3 regions of the Streptomyces sp. ActVer genome follow, and region 2 is predicted to be linked to each of the others. Evidence: riboswitches for the same ligand, from Rfam matches in the RefSeq annotation. Region 2 holds a riboswitch; each other region holds the start of a gene.
The links. A riboswitch is a leader RNA that binds a small molecule or an ion and turns the genes downstream of it on or off. The one in region 2 is predicted to bind thiamine pyrophosphate.
Positions count from the first base shown of each region.

Region 1: it holds a riboswitch for thiamine pyrophosphate, as region 2 does, so the genes downstream of both, thiO (glycine oxidase ThiO) here and O3Q52_RS39380 (thiamine ABC transporter substrate binding subunit) in region 2, are expected to answer to the same signal.
Region 3: it holds a riboswitch for thiamine pyrophosphate, as region 2 does, so the genes downstream of both, thiC (phosphomethylpyrimidine synthase ThiC) here and O3Q52_RS39380 (thiamine ABC transporter substrate binding subunit) in region 2, are expected to answer to the same signal.

Region 1 covers NZ_JAPWHT010000135.1:9,887-17,090, forward strand. Annotated here, with positions in the region: gene O3Q52_RS22595 (Rv2175c family DNA-binding protein) at 1-45, opposite strand, end outside; gene O3Q52_RS22600 (NAD(P)/FAD-dependent oxidoreductase) at 270-1,433, opposite strand; gene O3Q52_RS22605 (hypothetical protein) at 1,566-1,910, opposite strand; TPP riboswitch at 1,963-2,076, shown strand; gene thiO (glycine oxidase ThiO) at 2,074-3,288, shown strand; gene thiS (sulfur carrier protein ThiS) at 3,291-3,491, shown strand; gene O3Q52_RS22620 (thiazole synthase) at 3,495-4,289, shown strand; gene pknB (Stk1 family PASTA domain-containing Ser/Thr kinase) at 4,483-6,390, shown strand; gene O3Q52_RS22630 (deoxyribonuclease IV) at 6,494-7,204, shown strand, end outside.
Region 2 covers NZ_JAPWHT010000361.1:2,990-10,193, forward strand. Annotated here, with positions in the region: gene O3Q52_RS39360 (LAETG motif-containing sortase-dependent surface protein) at 1-407, shown strand, start outside; gene O3Q52_RS39365 (maleylpyruvate isomerase family mycothiol-dependent enzyme) at 643-1,434, opposite strand; gene O3Q52_RS39370 (ABC transporter ATP-binding protein) at 1,445-2,488, opposite strand; gene O3Q52_RS39375 (iron ABC transporter permease) at 2,491-4,182, opposite strand; gene O3Q52_RS39380 (thiamine ABC transporter substrate binding subunit) at 4,158-5,246, opposite strand; TPP riboswitch at 5,326-5,431, opposite strand; gene rlmN (23S rRNA (adenine(2503)-C(2))-methyltransferase RlmN) at 5,456-6,562, opposite strand; gene O3Q52_RS39390 (hypothetical protein) at 6,614-7,204, opposite strand, start outside.
Region 3 covers NZ_JAPWHT010000006.1:38,725-45,928, reverse strand. Annotated here, with positions in the region: gene O3Q52_RS02170 (DUF5326 family protein) at 146-358, shown strand; gene O3Q52_RS02165 (IclR family transcriptional regulator) at 571-1,374, shown strand; gene O3Q52_RS02160 (SsgA family sporulation/cell division regulator) at 1,474-1,914, shown strand; gene O3Q52_RS02155 (YibE/F family protein) at 2,091-3,584, opposite strand; TPP riboswitch at 3,656-3,813, shown strand; gene thiC (phosphomethylpyrimidine synthase ThiC) at 3,806-5,653, shown strand; gene O3Q52_RS02145 (hypothetical protein) at 5,796-6,899, shown strand; gene O3Q52_RS02140 (hypothetical protein) at 7,052-7,204, opposite strand, start outside.

The sequences.
Region 1 (7,204 bases), on a different contig from region 2:
CCAGGCGGGGACGAGAGCATCGATCTTTGCGTCAATCTCGGTCACGGACACAAGCCTGCCATCTCGGACTGACAGTCGGTACCCGGGCCGGTGCGACCGTGTCACGCCCGGTGCCCCGCGGCCCCCTCGCGCCCGGACCGCGACCCGTCAGGGGCGCGGGGCTGTGACATGTGCGGCTCCGCCGCGTGGGCGCGACCAGCTACGGACGGCCCACAGACATCGAACGGCCCTCCGACCAGGCGGCCCGGCGGAGCGCCACGGCCGAGCGCTCAGGCCGTCGCACCCTTGAGCGGCAACGCCGGATCCGAGAGGAGCCCCGAGTCCATCGGCGTGCCCGCCTCGATCAGCCGCTTGCCCTGTGCCAGGTCCCGTGGCCGTCCCACCGCCAGGACCGCGACCAGGCGGCTCTCGCGGAGCCAGCACACCGACCAGGACGGTCCGGCCGGGTCACCGCGCCGGACCATGGCGTCGGCGGACCCGTGATGGCCCGCGTACTGGACGAAGCGGCCGAACTGCTCGGACCAGAAGTACGGCACGGGGTCGTACGCGGCGGACGTCTCGCCGACGATGTTCGCCGCGACCGTGCGCGGGCCCTGGAGGGCGTTGTCCCAGTGGTGGACGAGCAGGCGCTCCCCGTAACGGCCGGACGGGAACGAGGCGCAGTCTCCGACCGCGTACACGTCCGGGGCGGAGGTGCGCAGGTGGTCGTCCGCGACGATCTCGCGACGGGCGCCGAGCTCGATCCCGGAACCGGCCAGCCAGGCCGTGGCGGGCCGCGCCCCGATGCCGACGACGACGGCACCCGCGGGCAGCCGCGAGCCGTCGTCGAGCACCACCTCGCCGGGCTCGACGCGCTCCACGCGCGCGTGGGTGCGCAGCACCGCCCCGCTGTCCGCGTACCAGGCGGCCATCGGAGTGGCCACCTCCTCGGGCAGCACACCGGCGAGCGGCCGGTCGGCGGCCTCCACGACGGTCACCGCGCAGCCCGCCTCGCGCGCCGCCGTGGCGAACTCCGCGCCGATCCAGCCGGCACCCACCACCACGATGTCGTGCTGCCGGGCGAGAACGGGGCGCAGCCGCGCGGCGTCGTCGAGCGTGCGCAGCAGATGGACCCCGGGTACGCCCTGGGCGCCCGGCAGTTGGATCGGCTCGGCGCCGGTGGCGATGACCAGGACGTCGTAGGGAACCGGGCCGTCGACCGTGTCGAGTTCGTGCCGCGAGGGATGCACGCCGGTCACTTCGAGCCCCAGGCGGAGCTCCACGTCGAGCGCTTCGAAGTCGACGTCGAAGGCGGAGTCCTCGGCCTTGCCGAGCAGCACGGCCTTGGACAGCGGCGGCCGGTCGTACGGCTGGTGAGGCTCCGCGCCGATCAGGGTCACGCTTCCGGTGAAGCCCCGTTCCCGCAGGGCGACGGCGGTCTGTACGCCGGCCATGCCCGCCCCGACGATCACGGCGCTCCGTCGCGCCGCCGGGCTCCGTCGCTGCGTCTGCTCACTCACACGATCACCATAGACACAGGTGAAATCGTCGGTCAGGGGGCGCGATCGGTGAGCTGTTGCACAGCGTCAGTCCGCGGTGACCTCTTCGACCACACTTGTCCCGCTGCCCTCCTGGGACTCCCACTCCCAGGTCTCCTCCAGGCGCACCCGCCCGTCGGGCAGTTCGAGGACCAGGGAGACGCAGTGCCCGGACGAGGTGGTGCCGTCCACCTTCAGCTGCACGTACCGGAAGTCGAGCCGGTCGCCCGCGCGCGTGCCCACGAGATGACCGCGTACGACGTCGCCGCCCGCGTACTCGGCCCAGATCTCGCCGTCCTTCTCGTGGTAGGCAAACCGGGTGCGGGTGCCCACCTGACCCGGCGCCTGGTCGGCGACCGGGGCGAGGGAGAGTCCGTCGAGCGAGCGGGCCATGCGTGAAGGCTCCCTTACAGGCTGTTGGGGCGAAGGGCTAGGGTGGCCAACGTAAAGCACTCGCGGGAGTCCGGACGCACCGGGCTGAGAGGGAGGCTGGGACGGCCTCCGACCGTACGAACCTGATCCGGGTCATGCCGGCGAAGGGAGGGGCTGGACGCCCATGTCGCGTACACCGGAGACATCCGTTACACCCGGCACAACCGATGCAACCGATGCGAGGCGCACCTCAGACGTCCTGGTCGTCGGGGGCGGGATCATCGGCCTGGTCACGGCCTGGCGGGCCGCGCAGCACGGGTTCACGACCGCGCTCGTGGACCCGGAGCCCGGCGGCGGCGCCGCGCAGGTCGCGGCCGGGATGCTGGCCGCCGTCACCGAACTCCACTACGGCGAGCAGACCCTCCTCGGCCTCAATCTGGCCTCGGCACGCCGCTATCCGGACTTCGCGGTCGAGCTGACCGAGGCGACCGGCCAGGACGTCGGATACCGGCAGTGCGGCGCGCTGGCCGTCGCGCTCGACGCCGACGACCGCGCCCATCTGCGCGAAGTGCACGCCCTGCAACGCCGGTCGGGCCTGGAGTCGGAGTGGCTCAGCGGCCGTGAGTGCCGGCGTCTGGAGCCGATGCTCGCGCCGGGCGTGCGCGGCGGGCTGCGGGTCGACGGCGACCACCAGATCGATCCGCGGCGGCTCGCCGGGGCCCTGGTCACGGCCTGCGAGCGGGCCGGAGTGGCCTTCCACCGGACGTGGGCCGACCGCCTGACCGTCGTACGGGACCGGGCCACCGGAGTCGTGACGTCGGACGGCACCGAGCTGTCGGCGGGCCAGGTCGTCCTCGCCGCGGGCAGTCTCAGCGGACGCTTCGCGGGCGTCCCCGACAACGTGCTGCCGCCGGTGCGCCCCGTGAAGGGACAGGTGCTGCGGCTGACGGTCCCGAAGCGGTTCGCGCCCTTCCTCAGCCGTAGCGTGCGTGCCGTCGTCCGCGGCAACCACATCTATCTGGTGCCGCGGGAGAGCGGCGAACTGGTCGTCGGCGCGACCAGCGAGGAGCTGGGCTGGGACACCACGGTGACCGCGGGCGGGGTGTACGAGCTGCTGCGGGACGCCCACGAACTCGTCCCCGGCATCACCGAGCTGCCGCTCACCGAGACGCGGGCCGGACTGCGTCCGGGCTCCCCCGACAACGCGCCCCTGCTCGGCCCGACCGAACTCCCCGGTCTGCTGCTGGCGACCGGCCACTACCGCAACGGCGTACTCCTCACGCCCGTCACCGGGGACGTGATGGCGCACGCCCTGACCACCGGTGAACTCCCCGACGAGGCCCGCCCGTTCACACCCAGGCGGTTCGGCGCCGCCGCACTCTCGGAGCAGCGCGCATGAGTATGAGCATCTTCGTCAACGGGGAGCGGCGGCAGCTCGCCCCGGACACCGCCCTCGACACCCTCGTCGCCGCGCTCACCACGGCCCCCTCCGGTGTCGCCGCCGCACTCAACGAAACCGTCGTCCCGCGCGCGCAGTGGTCGAAGACCCTCCTCTCCGAGGGAGACCGCGTCGAAGTCCTCACCGCCGTCCAAGGAGGCTGACCCATGGCCGACGATCCCTTCGTCCTCGGCGGTACGTCCTTCACGTCCCGTCTGATCATGGGCACCGGTGGCGCGCCCAGCCTCGACGTCCTGGAACGCTCGCTCGTCGCGTCCGGCACCGAACTGACAACGGTCGCGATGCGCCGCGTGAACCCCAGGGCCCACGGCTCGGTCCTGTCCGTGCTGGATCGGCTGGGCATCCGCGTGCTGCCCAACACGGCGGGCTGTTTCACCGCCGGGGAGGCCGTCCTGACGGCCCGGCTCGCGCGTGAGGCGCTCGGCACGGACCTCGTCAAGCTGGAGGTCATCGCCGACGAGCGCACCCTGCTGCCCGACCCGATCGAACTGCTCGACGCAGCCGAGACCCTGGTCGACGACGGCTTCACGGTCCTCCCGTACACGAACGACGACCCGGTGCTCGCCCGCAAGCTGGAGGACGTGGGGTGCGCCGCGGTCATGCCGCTCGGCTCGCCGATCGGGTCCGGGCTCGGCATCCGCAACCCGCACAACTTCCAGCTGATCGTGGAGCACGCGCGCGTGCCGGTGATCCTGGACGCGGGCACCGGTACGGCGTCGGACGCCGCGCTCGCCATGGAGCTGGGGTGCGCCGGTGTGATGCTCGCCTCGGCCGTGACCCGGGCACAGGAGCCGGTGCTGATGGCCGAGGGCATGCGGCACGCGGTCGAGGCGGGCCGGCTCGCGTACCGCGCGGGGCGCATCCCGCGCCGCCACTTCGCCGAGGCGTCGTCTCCAGTGGAGGGTGTCGCCCGATTGGACCCGGAAAGGCCCGCTTTCTGACTTTTGGCCTGAACACCTGTCTGAATCCAGGCGCCGCACGGTATCGGTCACGGTGCGACGTCCGTCACAGCTCGGCTGCAGTACCGCCCCGGAATCGCCCGTGCGGGCGGCGTTGACAGTGGCGGCTCGTACACTCACCTGCGTGGATACGACCCTTCAGGACCCTTCCCCAGCCTCCGGCCGGGGAGACCCCATGGTCGGGCACGTGCTCGACGGCCGCTACCGCGTCGACGCGCGCATCGCGGTCGGCGGGATGGCCACGGTCTACCGGGCCGTGGACACCCGCCTGGACCGGGTGCTCGCGCTCAAGGTGATGCACCCCACGCTGGCGGCCGACGGCACGTTCGTCGACCGTTTCATCCGCGAGGCCAAGTCGGTGGCCAGGCTCGCCCACCCGAACGTGGTGCAGGTCTTCGACCAGGGCACGGACGGCAGTTACGTCTATCTGGCGATGGAGTACGTGGCCGGATGCACCCTGCGCGACGTGCTGCGCGAGCGCGGGGCACTGCAGCCGCGCGCCGCGCTCGACGTCCTGGAGCCGGTCCTCGCCGCGCTCGGCGCCGCGCACCGCGCCGGGTTCGTGCACCGCGACATGAAGCCGGAGAACGTCCTGATAGGGGACGACGGCCGGGTGAAGGTCGCGGACTTCGGTCTCGTACGGGCCGTGGACACGGTCACCAGCACGACGGGGGCCGTGCTCGGCACGGTGTCGTATCTCGCGCCCGAGCAGATAGAGAACGGCACGGCCGATCCCCGCGTCGACGTGTACGCGTGCGGCATCCTCCTCTTCGAGATGCTGACCGGCGACCGCCCGCACTACGGGGACTCGCCCGCCACCGTGCTCTACAAGCACCTCCACGAGGACGTGCCCCGGCCGTCGGCGTCCGTGCCGGGCCTGGCCTACGAGCTGGACGAGCTGGTCACGACGGCCACCGCACGCAACCCCGACCTGCGTCCGTACGACGCCGTGGCGCTGCTCTCGCAGGTCCTGGACGCCCGGAACGCGCTGAGCGCCGACCAGCTGGACGCCGTCCCGCCGCAGGCGGTCACCACGGACCACCAGAACGCGGACGACCGTACGAGCGTGATCCCGCTCTCGCTGTCGGTGCAGCGGCCTCTCCCGGTCAACGACGACGCCGAGCTGCACCGCACGAGCTACCTGCCGTCCCCGCCGCCGGAACCGCCGCGCCGCGGACGTGGCGGCCGTATGGCGGCGCCCCGCCGCGGTCTGATCGCGATCGTCGCCGCGGTGCTGCTGGCCCTCGGCCTGGGCGCGGGCGTCTGGTACATCAACTCCGGCCAGTTCACCACTGTCCCGGGTGTGCTCTCGAAGACCGAGGCGCAGGCCAGGAAGCAGCTCACGAACGCCGGTCTCGACGTGAAGGACGTCAGGCGCAGCTTCAGCGACACCGTCAAGCCCGGCAGGGTCATCAGCAGCGACCCGAAGCCGGGCGCCCGGATCCGGGACAACGACTCCGTGACCCTGACGGTCTCCAAGGGCCCGGAGATCGTGCGCGTGCCGGACCTGGAGGGCTACTCGCTGGACAAGGCCAAGCAGCGCCTGAAGAACGAGGGCTTGGTGGCGGGCATGATCACCAAGGGCTTCAGCGACGACGTGCCCGTGGGCTTCGTGATCCGTACGGAACCGGGGGCGGGCACAGAGCGCCGAGGTGGTTCGGCAATCGCGCTCACCGTCAGCAAGGGCAGCCCGGTGGACGTGCCCGACGTCGTGGGTAACGATCTCGCCGACGCGAAGCAGGAGCTGGAGGACGCCGGCCTGACGGTCGAGGTCGCTTCCAAGCAGGTCACGTCCGAGTACGAGGCCGGTCAGGTCGCCGAGCAGTCGCCGGACCCCGACACCAAGGCGGGCGGCGGCGACACCGTCACGCTGACGGTGTCCAAGGGCCCCGAGATGATCGAGGTCCCGGACGTCGTGGGCGACAGCGTCGACGACGCGAAGCAGGAGCTGGAAGCGGCCGGCTTCAAGGTCGAGGAGGACCGCGGCCTGCTCGGCCTCTTCGGCGACACGGTCAAGAGCCAGTCGGTGGACGGCGGCGACACGGCCCCCGAGGGATCGACGATCACGATCGAGATCCGCTGACGGGCACAACAGCACACGGGCACTCAGGCATGCCGGGCGCACGGGCACCCGCAGGGACATGGCCGCCGACGGGGCGACCGGGACCGCGTGACACCCTGAAGGGGTGAGCACACAGCAGTCCCGCAACCCCGTCGGCGGCCATGTCCCCGTCGCCGGAGGCCTCGCCTCCGTCGGCCTCTCGTACGCGCGCGAGCTGGCCGCCGAGACCGTCCAGGTCTTCGTCGCCAACCCGCGCGGCTGGGCGACTCCGCCCGGAAACCCCCTCCAGGACGACGAGTTCCGCGCGGCCTGCGCCGCCGAGTCGATCCCCGCGTACGTCCACGCGCCCTATCTGATCAACTTCGGCTCGCACACCGAGGCGACCGTGGAGAAGTCGGTGGAGTCGCTGCGGCACTCACTGCGTCGCGGGCGGGCGATCGGGGCGCTGGGCGTCGTCGTGCACACGGGCTCGGCGACCGGCGGCCGGGAACGCTCGGTCGCGCTGCAGCAGGTCCGCGAGCACCTGCTGCCGCTGCTCGACGAGCTGACCCACGACGACGACCCCTTCCTGCTGCTGGAGTCGACCGCCGGACAGGGCTCTTCGCTCTGCTCACGGACCTGGGACTTCGGGCCGTACTTCGAGGCGCTGGACTCCCATCCGAAGCTGGGCGTCTGCCTGGACACCTGCCACATCTTCGCGGCGGGCCACGACCTCACCGGTCCCAGCGGGATGCACCAGACGCTCGACCTGCTGGTGGACACGGTCGGCGAGGGGCGGCTGAAGCTGATCCACGCCAACGACTCCAAGGACGTGGCCGGCGCCCACAAGGACCGC
Region 2 (7,204 bases):
TGACCATCGACTTCTCGGAGGACTGGAAGCCGAACGCGGAGTACCGGATCCACGTCAAGGCCGGCAAGCAGGTCGACGAGGACATCAAGCCGAACCTCGTCACCCCGTCCGAGGCCTGCAAGTCCGAGGAGCCGTCGACGCCTTCGGCCACCCCGTCCCCGTCCGACGAGCCCTCCTCGCCGGTCACCGCGAAGCCCGAGTCCCCGGCGCCCTCGGAGCCCTCGGAGTCGGAGAGCACCCCGGCCGGCGGCAGCATCCCGTCTCCCGCGGGCGGCGACTCGAACCTCGCCGAGACCGGCTCCAGCTCCAACACCGGTGCCATCGCCGGAATAGCGGCCGCGCTCGTGGCGGCCGGCGCCGGCGTCATGTTCGCCCTCCGCCGCCGCGGCACCTCGAACAACCACTGAGCACCACCCGATTGACCCAGTTCCACCAGGCGTGGCCCGCCCCCCTTACGAGGGGGGCGGGCCACCGCCCTTTCGGGGCACGGGGAACGGCGCGAGCAACCCAGACCGGCCGGCACCTGGCAAACCGGCCTCGACCACCGGCTTTCAGGGGCGCGGGGAACTGCGCAATCTTTAGGGGCGCGGGGAACTGCGCGACAAGCCCCCACCGTCCCGCAGACTCATCAACCTGCCGGCGCTAGTCGAACGTGGCCCGCTCCAGCCAGAAGTCCAGCAACTCCCGCTCCCCCAGAACCTCCAACTCCCCACCATCCGGCGCCATTCGGCGATAGAAGGCGAGCATCACCTCGGTGAGCGGCCCCCGCAACGCAACGTTCGCCTTCTCGTGCCCACGCCGCCAGTCGATCCCCTCGTCCTCGAACTCGATGAGCCACTCGGCATCCAGACCGGGCTCCGCATCGGTGGCGTGGAGATGGATGCTGCGCCCCACCCCGCGCAGCTCCCGCGCGGCATCGTTGGGGTACTTCTCCTGCGCGAACCGCACGATCTGCAGCCACTCGTCGATCGCGTCGGCGGCGAACTCCGGCGCCACCTCGTACGTCACCCCCGCGGCGATCGCCGCATCGGCCCGGTGGACCACCGTCTCGTGGGTCATGCGCCGCGCCCAGAACCCGGCCGTGTGCTCCCAGGCCCAGGACCAGGCTGCGGTGTCGGCCCCGGCGATGCGAAAGGTCTCGGCGGCCTTCTCGGCGCCCTCCGCGAGCCAGGCGTCCAGGGCGGCGGGGTCGTCGCCCTCCGGCCCTCCGGCATCGGCCACGTCCTCGACCGGCACGTTCTTCGTCGCCCGCGTCCGCACGATGTGCTCGGACCAGCGATGCGCCTCGCCCACATGCACAGCGAGCTGCCGCAGCGTCCAGTCAGGACAGGTCGGTACGGTCGCACCGAGATCGGCCCCGGCGAGATGCGACCTCAACAGCGCGGTCTGCCCGACGATTTCGCCGCAGTAGCGGTCGTGCCCAAGTAGCGTCATGGCCCGCACCCTAGGCTCCCCGGGGTCCCCCGAGTACGACAATTTCCGCCGCGTCGAACGCCACCCCGACCTCGTCCCCCGTCTCCGGCGCGTCCCGCAGCGCACACGCCGCCTCCAGCCACGGCGCGCCCTCAGGCTGCAGGCGTACGGCGACATGGGTGCCCCGGAACGTCCGCGCGGCCACCGTGCAGCGCAGCCCCTCGGCCGCCGGTACGAGGCGTACACCGGCGGGCCTGACGAGCAGGTCGACCTCGCCCTGCAGCGCGTCCGAGGGCACCGGCAGCTTGCCCCACGGCGTGTCCGCGGCCTCCCCGCTGACGGTCGCCCCGGTCACGTTCTCGAAGCCGAGGAAGCGGGCCACGAAGGCGTCGGCCGGGCGCTGCCAGACCTCAAGTGGCGTACCGGACTGGGCGATCCGGCCGTCCCGCATCACGACGACCCGGTCGGCGAGCGCGAACGCCTCCCCCTGGTCGTGGGTGACCGCGAGCACGGTCGTGCCCAACTCGCCGAACAGCTCGCGGAGTTCGACCACCAGCCGCTCCCGCAGCGAGCGGTCCAGCTGGCCGAGGGGTTCGTCGAGCATGAGCAGCCGGGGGCGGGGCGCGAGGGCCCGGGCGAGCGCGACGCGCTGCTGTTCACCGCCGGAGAGGGAGGCGACGGCCCGCCCACGGGCGCCGGGCAGCCCCACCAGATCCAGCAACTCCCGCACACGTACGGCCTGTTGGTCCTTCGACTCGCCGTGCATCCGCAGTCCGAAGGCCACGTTGCCGCCCACGTCGCGCTGCGGGAACAGCTGGTGGTCCTGGAACATCAGGCCGACACCCCGCTTGTGCGCGGGCACACCGTGGAGGTCGCGGCCGTCCAGGAACACCCGTCCCTCGTCCAGGGGCTGGAGCCCCGCGACGGCCCGCAGCAGGGTCGACTTGCCGCTGCCGCTGGGCCCGAGCACGCTCACGATCTCGTGCTCGGCGACATCGAGCCCGACGGAGTCGAGCACGGCCCGCCCACCGAACCGTACGGTCGCGCCAACGAGTTCGAGCTTTGCGTCGGGCATGGTCAGAACTCCCCGGTCCGGTCGGTGCGAAGGCGTTCGAGAACGAGCAGTGCCACCGCGCACACCATCATCAAGATCGTCGAAAGTGCCATGGCCTGCCCGTAGTTGAGCTCTCCGGCCCGCCCGAGCAGCCGTGCCACGGCGACCGGCAGCGTGGGGTTGTCGGGCCGCGCGATGAAGACGGTCGCGCCGAACTCACCCAGCGACACGGCGAAGGCGAACCCGGCCGCGATCAGCAGCGCCCGCCGGACCATCGGCAGATCGACCTCGCGCCACACCCGCCACGGCGAGGCCCCGAGCACCGCCGCCGCCTCGCGCAGGCGTCCGTCCACCGCCCGCAGCACGGGCAGCATGGTCCGTACGACGAAGGGGACGCCCACCAGCGCCTGCGCGAGCGGCACGAGGATCCAGGTGCTCCGGAGGTCCAGCGGCGGCTCGTCGAGCGCGATGAGGAAGCCGAACCCGACGGTCACGGCGGAGACGCCGAGCGGCAGCATCAGCAGGGCGTCGAAGCCCCGTACGAGACGGCCGGCGTCCCGGCGGGTGAGGGCGGCGGCCGCGAGTCCGCCGATCAGCAGGGCGATGGCGGTGGCGGCGAGGGCGTACTGCAGCGAGTTGCCGACGGCCTCGATCGGCGGGACGAGGAAGATGCCGCCCTCGTCGCTGGTCAGCGCCCTGTAATAGCCGAATCCGGGGGCGCCGAGGGATCGCTCGACCAGCACGGCGAGCGGCAGCACCAGCAGGACGGCGATGGTGGCGAGGACGCCGGCGAGCAGTGCCCACTGCCCGGCGCCGCGCGGCCGTCGCGCCGTCACGGACGCGTCGACCAGCCGCAGAGCCGTCTCCCGCCGCCGTACCGTCCACGCGTGGACGGCGAGGATCGCGCCGACCGCCACGAACTGGACGAGCGTCAGGACGGCGGCCGTCGAGAGGTCGAAGATCTCCGAGGTCTGCCGGTAGATCTCGACTTCGAGCGTCGAGAAGGTGGGCCCGCCGAGGATCTGCACCACGCCGAACGAGGTGAAGGTGAAGAGGAAGACCATGAGCGCGGCGGCCGCGACGGCGGGCCCGAGCGCCGGAAGCGTCACCCGGCGCCAGGCGGCGAACCGTGAGGCGCCGAGCACCCGTGCGGCCTCCTCCTGGCGCGGATCGAGCTGCGACCAGAGGCCGCCGACCGTGCGGACGACGACCGCGTAGTTGAAGAAGACGTGCGCGAGCAGGATCGCCCACACGGTCGTGTCGAGCCGTACGCCCCACAGCTCGTCCAGGAGCCCGCCGCGGCCGAGCAGCGCCAGGAACGCCGTGCCGACGACCACGGTCGGCAGCACGAACGGCACGGTGACTACGGCCCGCAGGACCTGCTTGCCCCTGAAATCGAAGCGCGCGAACACATACGCGCCGGGGAGCGCGATCAGCAGCGTGAGCGCGGTCGAGGCGAGTGCCTGCCAGGTCGTGAACCACAGGACGTGCCGGATGTCGGACTGCGCGAGCACATCGCCGATCCGCCCGAACCGCCAGACCCCGTCGATCCTGAGCCCGCGTGCCGTGATCGCCGCGACCGGGTAGGCGAAGAAGAGCCCGAAGAACGCGACGGGCACAGCCATGAGAGCGAGCCGCGCCGCGCCCCCCGTACGCGGGCGCGTGCGCGGCTTCGCCTCGGCGCGGGGCTCTACTTCAGTACGAGCGAGGTCCATGACTTGACCCACTCGTCACGGTTGTCGGCGATCTTGGCGGGGTCGAGGGTCTCGGGGTTCTCGGCCTGCGGGCCGAACTTCACGAACTCCGGGGGCACCTGGGCGGCCTCACGGACCGGGTACACGAACATGTTGAGCGGCATGTCGTCCTGGAACTGCTTGCTGATCAGGAAGTCGATGAGCGCCTTGCCGCCCTTGCTGTTCTTCGCGTTGCTCAGCAGGCCCGCGTACTCGACCTGGCGGAAGCAGGTGCCGTCCGCGACCCCGGTCGGCGCGGTCTTCGGCTTCGGGTCGGCGTAGATGACCTCGGCGGGCGGCGACGAGGCGTACGAGACGACGAGCGGCCGGTCGCCCTTGGCCTCCTTGCCGCCGGCGGACCCGGAGAACTCCACGTTGTAGGCCTGCTCCCAGCCGTCGACCACCTTCACGCCGTTGGCCTTGAGCTTCTTCCAGTAGTCCTGCCAGCCGTCGTCGCCGTACTTCGCGGCCGTCCCGAGCAGGAAGCCGAGGCCGGGCGAGGACGTGGAGGCGTTCTCGGTGACCAGCAGGTTCTTGTACTCGGACTTGATCAGATCGTCGAAGGACGTCGGCGGAGCCAGCTTCCGCTTGTCGAAATACGCCTTGTCGTAGTTGACGCAGATGTCACCCGAGTCGATGGGCGTGACGCGGTGCCTGTCCTGGTCGACCCGGTACTGCGGCAGGATCAGGTCCGAGCCCTTGGCCTGGTACGACTGGAACAGCCCGTTGTCGAGCGCCCGCGACAGCAGCGTGTTGTCGACGCCGAAGAAGACGTCGCCCTGCGGGTTGTCCTTGGTGAGGATGGCCTTGTTGACGGCCGTACCGGCGTCGCCGTCCTTGAGGACCTTGACCTTGTAGCCGGACGCCTTCTCGAACTCCTTCAGTACGGCCTTGGTGTAGGCGAAGGAGTCATGGCTGACGAGGGTGACGGTCTTGGACCCGGAGCCCTCGTCGCCCGAGTCGGACGAACCGCACGCGGCGAGCGCGGCGAGGCCGAGCCCGGTGACCGCGACCACGGCCGTGAACTTCCTGGTGGTGGTGCTCACTGAATTCCTCCTGGGGGTGACCAGGAAGAGACGCGGCCCTGCCCGGGACCTCGGTCGGATCCCGGGCAGGGCGCAACAGCTTGAGTAGTGACCGAACTTCCTACCCAGAATGACCTGGGCAAGGTTCAGAGGGTCTGCGGGCTGTCCCGCACTCTCAGCGCTGTGGCGCTCCCCTGTCGGAATATGAAGATGTACGTACGTCCGCCAGACTACCGCTCGGTGGCCGCGAGCTGCCCGCAGGCCCCGTCGATCTCCTGGCCACGGGTGTCCCGGACGGTGACCGGCACACCATGGGCGGCGATCGCCTCGACGAACGCCTTCTCGTCCTCGGGCCGCGAGGCGGTCCACTTGGAGCCGGGTGTCGGGTTCAGCGGAATCAGGTTCACATGCACCGGCTTGCCCTTGAGCAGCCGCCCGAGCCGGTCACCGCGCCACGCCTGGTCGTTGATGTCCCGGATGAGCGCGTACTCGATGGAGAGCCGACGCCCCGACTTCGCCGCGTACTCCCACCCGGCGTCCAGCACTTCCCGTACCTTCCACCGCGTGTTCACGGGCACGAGCGTGTCACGCAGCTCGTCGTCCGGTGCGTGCAGCGAGATGGCGAGGCGGCACTTGAAGCCCTCGTCGGCGAACCGGTTGATGGCGGGGACGAGACCCACCGTGGAGACGGTGATCCCCCGCTGCGACAGCCCGAGCCCGTCCGGCTCGGGGTCGGTGAGGGCCCGGATGGACTGGACGACCCGCTTGTAGTTGGCCAGCGGCTCGCCCATGCCCATGAAGACGATGTTGCTGAGCCGGGCCGGCCCACCGGGAATCTCCCCGTCGCGCAGCGCCCGCATCCCGTCCACGATCTGGTGCACGATCTCGGCGCTGGACAGATTCCGGTCGAGACCGGCCTGCCCGGTCGCACAGAACGGGCAGTTCATCCCGCAGCCCGCCTGCGAGCTGATGCACATGGTGACCCGGTCCGGGTACCGCATCAGCACGGACTCGACGAGCGTGCCGTCGAAGAGCCGCCAGAGGGTCTTGCGGGTGGTGTTCTCATCGGTGGAGAGATGCCGCACGACCGTCATCAGCTCGGGCAGCAGCGCCTCCTGCAGCTTGGCGCGCGATCCCGCGGGGATGTCGGTCCACTGCTCCGGGTCGTGCGCGTACCGCGCGAAGTAGTGCTGCGACAGCTGCTTGGCACGAAACGGCTTCTCACCGATCGCGGCAACCGCCTCTTTACGCTCGGCAGGCGTGAGATCAGCAAGGTGCCGCGGCGGCTTCTTGGCTCCGCGGGGGGCAACGAAAGTGAGTTCTCCGGGCTTAGGCATGGCCGTACCAGTGTCGCAGATCGATTCGTGTGACTTGTGCCCCCGGCAGTCTCAGCTGCGGGACTGGGCATCCAGGAACCGGTGGACCGATTCCGTCATGCTCGCCACGAACGAGTCACGGGTCCGGTCGGAGACCTGTTCCAGGGACAGGTACGGGTTGAGGTCCTCCAGCTCGACGAGGAGCAGCGCGCCTTCCTGCGTGCGGCAGGCGTCCACGCGCTGGATGCCGTGGTCGAGGGTGTTCCAGTCGATGAAACGCCGGGCGAAGGCCAAGTCGGCGTCGGTGGGCTCGTAGGGATCGAGGACCCAGCGGCGTTCGGGATCGGGGGCGTGAAGGGCGTACTGGAAGGTGTCGTCGACGTAGTAGAAGGACACTTCGTAGCGGAAGTCGATGCGCGGCTGGACCAGGATGTCACCGTAGGCGAGGCCGTCGAGCTGCTCGCGGGGCACGAAGGCCAGGCCTATGGAGTCCGCGCCCACCTTCGGCTTGACCGCGTACTGGCCGGCCTCGGGCAGCAGGTGCAGGTCCTCGGGCCGGTCGACGGTGGGGATGACCGGGTGTCCGGCGGCGGTCAGATCCAGTAGGTACTGCTTGCCGGCCATGTCGCCGCGGCCGGACAGCGGGTTGTAGACCCGGGTACC
Region 3 (7,204 bases), on a different contig from region 2:
TTCAGGGGAGGACAAGGGGTGCGAGGCCCCCGTCGGCACCCCTGCCGCGCCTAGCATCGAGGGCAGGACATTCAAGACCCGTCATCCTTCGGGAGCGGGCTCGGACAGCACTCGGAAACGGGCAGAGAGACAAGGAACAAGGGCGATGCGAGAGATCTTCGCGGGTATGCCGTGGTGGATTAAGTGGGTCGCGGTGCCGGTCATCGCCCTGGTCGTGTTCGGCGGCCTGATAGCGAGCGTCGTCGGTTTCGTGATCGGCCTGCTCTTCAAGCTGCTGGTCTTCGTGGCGCTGGTCGGCGGACTGATCTACGTCGTACGGAAGTTCATGTCGAGCTCCTCGTCGAGGAGCGACTGGTAGGCAAGGGAGACCCGCCGGTCGGCAACCGGCCGGCGGTAACAGGAACCGCCAGTTCCCTCGGGCGAGGGAAGTTTCGGCACAGGCCGTCTGTGAGCGGTGGCAGACGGTTAAAGTCCGGAATTCGACGCGGGGTTGATTCCCGCGAGCGGCGCTCTGATCCCTCCCGTGTTACCCCCGCACGGGCGGCCCCCCTCGCGCTTCGGGAGTAACCCTTGGCCACGGTTGACACCGCACCCGCAGGACCGCACGTCCCTTCCTCCGAACCGCATCCCACGACCCTCATCGGATCCGTGCAGCGTGCGATGCGCCTCTTGGAGTCCGTCGCCCGCCATGAACACGGGGCGCCCGCGAAACAGCTCGCCCGTGAGGCCGGGCTCGCCCTGCCCACGGCGTACCACCTGCTGCGCACCCTGGCCCACGAGGGGTATCTGCGCCGGGAGAAGGGCCTTTTCTTCCTCGGTGAGGCGGTCGAGCGGTTGACCAACAGCGGTGCCCAGCAGAAACGTCGCAGCATGGTCGCCGACGCACTCGCGCAGTGCCGTGACTCGATCGGCGCGCCCGTGTACTACGCGCTCTACCGTGACGGTGAGATCGAGGTCCAGTGCGTCGCCGACACCCCGGCCAATCCCGCCGTCGAGGAGTGGGCCGACTTCCGCGAGACGGGTCACGCGCACGCGATCGGCCAGTGTCTGCTGTCCCAGCTCGACGACGATGCCCGTCGGGACCACGTCGACCGTTACTCCGTCCGGTCCATCACGCCATATACGGTGCGTGACGATCGAACCCTGTTGCGACGCCTCGAATCGGCGCGACGCATGCAGCCCGTGATCGAGCGTCAGGAGTACGCGCTGGGCACGGTCTGCGCCGCGATTCCCATCACTGTGGGCAGTACTGCGGCCACGATCGCCATTTCCCTGCCGGCCCACCAGGCCGACCGACTGCTGCCGGCGGCACGCCGATTGCAGAGCGAGATCGGCAGGCTGCTGGGCACGCTCTCGCTCTCTATCAGCATCTGAAAACTCACTCCTTGTGATCTGGTGTGTACGTTCAGCAAGATGCCAGCAGTGTCAGGTGGATGATTCCCGGCCAGTCGAAGGCGAACGACGGGGTAGGCGATGCGCGAGTCGGTAGTACAGGCAGAGGTCATGATGAGCTTCGTCGTCTCGGAGGAGCTCTCCTTTCGCATCCCGGTGGAGTTGCGCTACGAGACCTGTGATCCCTATGCCGTGCGGCTGACCTTCCACCTGCCCGGTGATGCCCCGGTGACCTGGGCCTTCGGCCGGGAGCTGCTGATCGACGGGGTGGGCCGGGCCTGTGGGGACGGTGATGTGCACATCGCTCCCGCCGACACCGAGGGGTTCGGCGATGTGCTGATCCGGCTTCAGGTGGGCGGCGACCACGCGTTGTTCCGCTGCGGGACGGCGCCGCTGTTGGCGTTCCTCGACCGTACGGACCGGCTGGTGCCGCTGGGCCAGGAGCGTTCCCTCGCGGACTTCGACACACACCTCGACGAGGCGCTGAACCGCATCCTGGCGGAGGAACAGAGCGCCGGATGAAGCGATACGGGGCAGGCGTGACGCCGCCTCGCTGTACGTCGTCCCGTACGGGTGTGACGCGAGCTCATCCCACCCGGCGTCGCCCGTACGTCATACCGCTTGTTGCTTCGCTGCTGTGCGGGCTGCTGTAACGCTTCTTCTCAAGTCTCGGCAACGGGATCCGGCAGGGACCGGGTTCAGTGCTTGCGGCGGCGGCCGCTCCCGCCACGCAGAGGAGCCCTGGCGTCCGACTGGGGCTGGGGCTGCGGCTGTTCCTGTTGTGCCGGGGCGGCGGGGCCCGGGCGGTCCGCCGAGACCACCAGGGCGGCGAGGACCGTGGTCACCGGCACGGAGGCGACCAGTCCGATCGAGCCGACGAGCGTGCGCACGATCTCCTCGGCGACCAACTCGCTGTTGGCCACCGTCCCCACGCTGCTCTGCGCGATGGAGAACAGCAGCAGCAGCGGTAGCGCGGCGCCCGCGTACGCGAGGACGAGCGTGTTGACGACCGACGCGATGTGGTCGCGGCCGATACGGATGCCCGCGCGGTACAGCCCGCGCCGGCCCATCGTCGGATTGGCCTCGTGCAGCTCCCAGACCGCAGACGTCTGCGTCACCGTCACGTCGTCGAGCACACCCAGCGAACCGATGATGATGCCCGCGAGCAGCAGGCCGCTCATGTCGATGGACGGGTACAGCCCGTGGATCAGACCGGTGTTGTCGTCCGTGTTGCCGGTCAGCGAGGCCCAGTCGATGAACAGCGAGCCGAGCAGCCCGATCAGCAACAGGGAGAGCAGGGTGCCGAGCACCGCCACCGACGTACGGGCCGACAGCCCATGGCACAGATAGAGCGCGATCAGCATGATGGCGCTCGCCCCGACCACCGCCACGGCCAGGGGGTTCGAGCCCTGCAGGATTGCGGGGAGGATGAAGAACGTCAGGATGAGGAAGCTGGCGGCCAGTGCGACCAGTGCCATGACACCGCGCATCCGGCCCACCAGGACCACGGCGACGGCGAAGATGCCGGCGAGCACCGTCATCGGGAGCTTGCGGTTCACGTCGGTGACCGAGTACTGGAGCTCCTTGGGGGCGTCCGGCGCATACGCGACGATCACCTTCTGGCCCTGCTCCAGCTGCCGCGAGGAGTCCGGCTGGACGATCTCCGTGAACGTACGGCCCTTGTCCTTGCCGGTGTCGACCCGGACCGTCGCCTTCTTGCAGCTGCCGGACGCCTGTTGCTGCGCCGACGAGCCCTCGGCGGTCGACGTGTCCCCGGTCGGCGTCTCCCCCGAAGCGTTCACCGACTTGCAGTCGACCTTGTCGACCTTGGTCACCGTGGCCTGCTGGGTCTGCCGGTCGAAGCCGACACCGGTGCGTTCGTGCCCCGGGGCGCCGCCGGGCCAGAGCACCACGAGGCCGACGACGACCGCCGCCGCGAAGGGGATCAGCACGGCCGCGATGACCTTGCGCAGATGCGTCGAGACGGGTGCCGCGGGTCCGTGACTGTGCGAGTGGCCGTGCCCGCCGCCACCCGGTCCACCGCCGTCACCACCGCCGGGCCGGTCTCCGCCGCCGCCCGACCCGGGGCCGTGGGGTCCGTGCCCTGGGCCGCCGCCGTGCCCATGGCCGTCGTGACCGTGTCCGTGGGGCGGTTCGGACGGCCGGAGTGGGGGCTGTTGCGTCGTGGTCACCGACCGATCATCGCAAGAGCGGCCCGGGCCCACTGTTCACCGCGCCACATCTGACGCTAGCGTGGGGGCACCTTTGCACACGCGGGAGCTCGGAGCACCGGGCTGAGAGGGCGCTGGCCTCCGTAGACGCGATGTTTCACGTGGAACATCGCCGGAACGGAAATCGCTGCGTCGACCGCCGAACCTGTTACCGGGTAATGCCGGCGTAGGGAGTAGGTCTCATGACCAACAAGGATGCACGCACGCCTGCCTCCAGCCTGACGGACGGGGCGTTTGTCTCGGCCGAGAGCGGTGGAGTGACTGCTTCGCCCGAGAACGGCGAGGCCGGGAAGTCCATCGGCTGGCACAAGGCGTATGTCGAGGGTTCGCGCCCCGACCTGCGGGTGCCGGTCCGTCAGGTGCACCTCACCAACGGGCAGTCGGTCACTCTGTACGACACCTCAGGCCCGTACACCGATCCGACCGTCGACACCGACGTACGCAGGGGTCTCGGAGCCCTCCGGGCCAACTGGATCATCGCCCGCGGTGACACCGAGGAGTACGCGGGCCGACCCGTCCGCCCCGAGGACGACGGGATCAAGCACACCTCGCCGCGCGGCGGACTGCGCAACCTCGACGCGGTCTTCCCGGGGCGTCCGCGCCAGCCCCGGCGCAGCCGTGACGGACAGGCGGTGACGCAACTCGCGTACGCCAGGCGGGGTGAGGTCACGCCGGAGATGGAGTACGTGGCCATCCGGGAGAACGTTTCTCCCGAGGTCGTCCGCGAGGAGATCGCGGCGGGCCGGGCCGTGCTGCCGGCCAACGTCAACCACCCGGAGATCGAGCCGATGATCATCGGCAAGCGGTTCCTGGTGAAGGTCAACGCCAACATCGGCAACTCTGCGGTCACCTCCTCCATCGAGGAGGAGGTCGAGAAGATGACCTGGGCGACCCGCTGGGGCGCCGACACGGTCATGGACCTGTCCACCGGCCGCAACATCCACACCACCCGCGAGTGGGTGCTGCGAAACTCCCCCGTCCCCATCGGCACGGTCCCGCTCTACCAGGCGCTGGAGAAGGTCGACGGGCGGGCCGAGGAGCTCACCTGGGAGATCTACAAGGACACGGTCGTCGAGCAGGCCGAGCAGGGCGTGGACTACATGACTGTCCACGCGGGCGTGCGGCTGCCGTTCGTCCCGCTTACGGCGAACCGCAAGACCGGCATCGTCTCGCGCGGCGGCTCGATCATGGCGGCCTGGTGCCTGGCGCACCACAAGGAGTCGTTCCTGTACGAGAACTTCGAGGAACTCTGCGAGATCCTCGCGGCGTACGACGTCACGTACTCGCTGGGCGACGGGCTGCGGCCCGGGTCGATCGCGGACGCCAACGACGCAGCACAGTTCGCGGAGTTGAGGACGCTCGGGGAACTCAACAGGGTCGCGAAGCGTTTCAACGTACAGACCATGATCGAGGGCCCGGGGCATGTCCCGATGCACAAGATCAAGGAGAACATCGACCTTCAGCAGGAGATCTGTGATGAAGCTCCGTTCTATACGCTCGGCCCGCTGACGACGGACGTCGCGCCGGCGTACGACCACATCACCTCCGGCATCGGTGCCGCGATGATCGCCTGGTGGGGCACGGCCATGCTCTGCTACGTCACGCCCAAGGAGCACTTGGGCCTGCCCAACCGTGACGACGTCAAGACGGGCGTCATCACCTACAAGATCGCGGCCCATGCGGCGGACCTCGCCAAGGGACATCCGGGCGCACAGGAGTGGGACGACGCGTTGTCGGACGCCCGCTTCGAGTTCCGCTGGGAGGACCAGTTCAACCTGGCCCTCGACCCCGACACGGCCCGGGAGTTCCACGACGAGACCCTCCCGGCCGAGCCCGCCAAGACAGCGCACTTCTGCTCCATGTGCGGGCCGAAGTTCTGCTCGATGAAGATCAGCCACAGCATCACCGAGCAGTTCGGCGGCACGGCGGCTGCGGGAGCGACGGCCGAAGAGGTCGCCGAGGGAATGCTCCAGAAGTCGAAGGAGTTCGCGGCGAGCGGGAACAGGGTGTACCTGCCCATGGCCGACTGACTCCGGTGCGCTGTCCGACCCTTCTCCGAGGCCCCGGCCGGCCAGGCCGGGGCCCTGCGGAGAAACACGACGCCTTGCTCCAAGTCGTAACGGTAGAGAGAAGATCGCGCATGACGTGATCAACTTCCCTACCCTGCCTGGCATGGGCGGGATCGATGTGGCCAACGGGGTTGTCGGCGCTGTGCTGGGGATGCTGTTCGCAGTGCTGTTCCAGCAACCCCTGCAGAACGGCTGGTACAGGCTGCGAACCCGCTCGACCCGTGCCGTACGCACCCTGCGGCAGCGGGAAGAGTCCAGCCCGGCGTGGAGAACCTTCTCCCTGGGGCCACTTCACACCTCGGCCCTGATCGTCGAAGGGGACGGTGAGTTCTTCATATCCCCTGAATCCGTCTATGTCCAAGTGCTCGACGAGGAGATCGAGCTGCCTTCGGACATGGCCGGCTGGCGGGCCGAACTCGAGGAGGAGAACACGCGTGCGCGGACGGAGGGCCGGGCACCGTTGTGGAACGGTCCTCGCTACGCGGTCGAATCGCTCGACGTGTCCCGAACCGCGCTCGACGAGCACCCCGAAGTCCATCTGCGCCTGCGTCCGACGGACTACTTCACCTTCCTGGCGGCTCAACAGCTCGACCGGCGTCTGCCCGACGGAACAAGCCCGCGGTCCCGCTATCTCGACCCGGACGATCCGCTGTCGGCACCCGCATTCCTGCAGTGCAGCTTCGCCGTGAACGTCGCGGTGGTGACCGCCGACGACATGGTGGTCGTGAGCCAGCGAAGCGACCGGGTCCGTATGGCGCCCGGTGTCTGGAACTCCTCCGTCAACGAGGGCATGTCACGGCACATCGACTCGTCCGGAAGGAGCGCACCCGACCTGTACGCGGTGGCCCGGCGGGGCATGCGCGAGGAACTGTCCCTGGAACCTCACGAGTACTCACTGGAACTGCTCGCCTTCGTCCTCGACACCGACAAGCGCCACTGGAGCGCCCACTTCTACGCAAGGCTGAAGGACCTGACCCGCGAGGGCCTGCAAACGCGTATGAGCAGGGGAGTCGCGGACCGGTGGGAGCACCAGACCATCGACTACGTGCCCTTCCGCCCTGCGACCGTGGTCAAGTACATGCTGCGTGCCGACCGCGTCCACCGGTGGGCTCCACTCGCACCGGCGCTCTTCCACCTCGCCCTGGTGCATGTCTACAACCGCACACCGGTCGAACGAGCGACCGCGCAGATTGTTCGACGCATGTAGAAACGGAATGCAGGCACGGCACGGGGGCCACGCCCGCCGGAACGCGGCCGTCGCGGGTGCAGTGCCCGCGACGCTGCGGCCGGTCGGGCCCATCCGCCTGGCCGCGCCCGGTTGCCCGCCCCATACAGGGCCGGGCCCGGGCGAGGGCGGGGCTACTCCGGCTGGTGCTCCGGCCCCCCGAAGTCGGGGCTGCTGAAGTCCGGGCTGGAGAAGCTGGGGCGGGGACCCGCTGTCGGGCCGCCGTCCGGGCTGCTGAAGCCCGGCCGGTTGTAGCCGAGCTGGGGCATCCGGCTGATCGGCGCCGA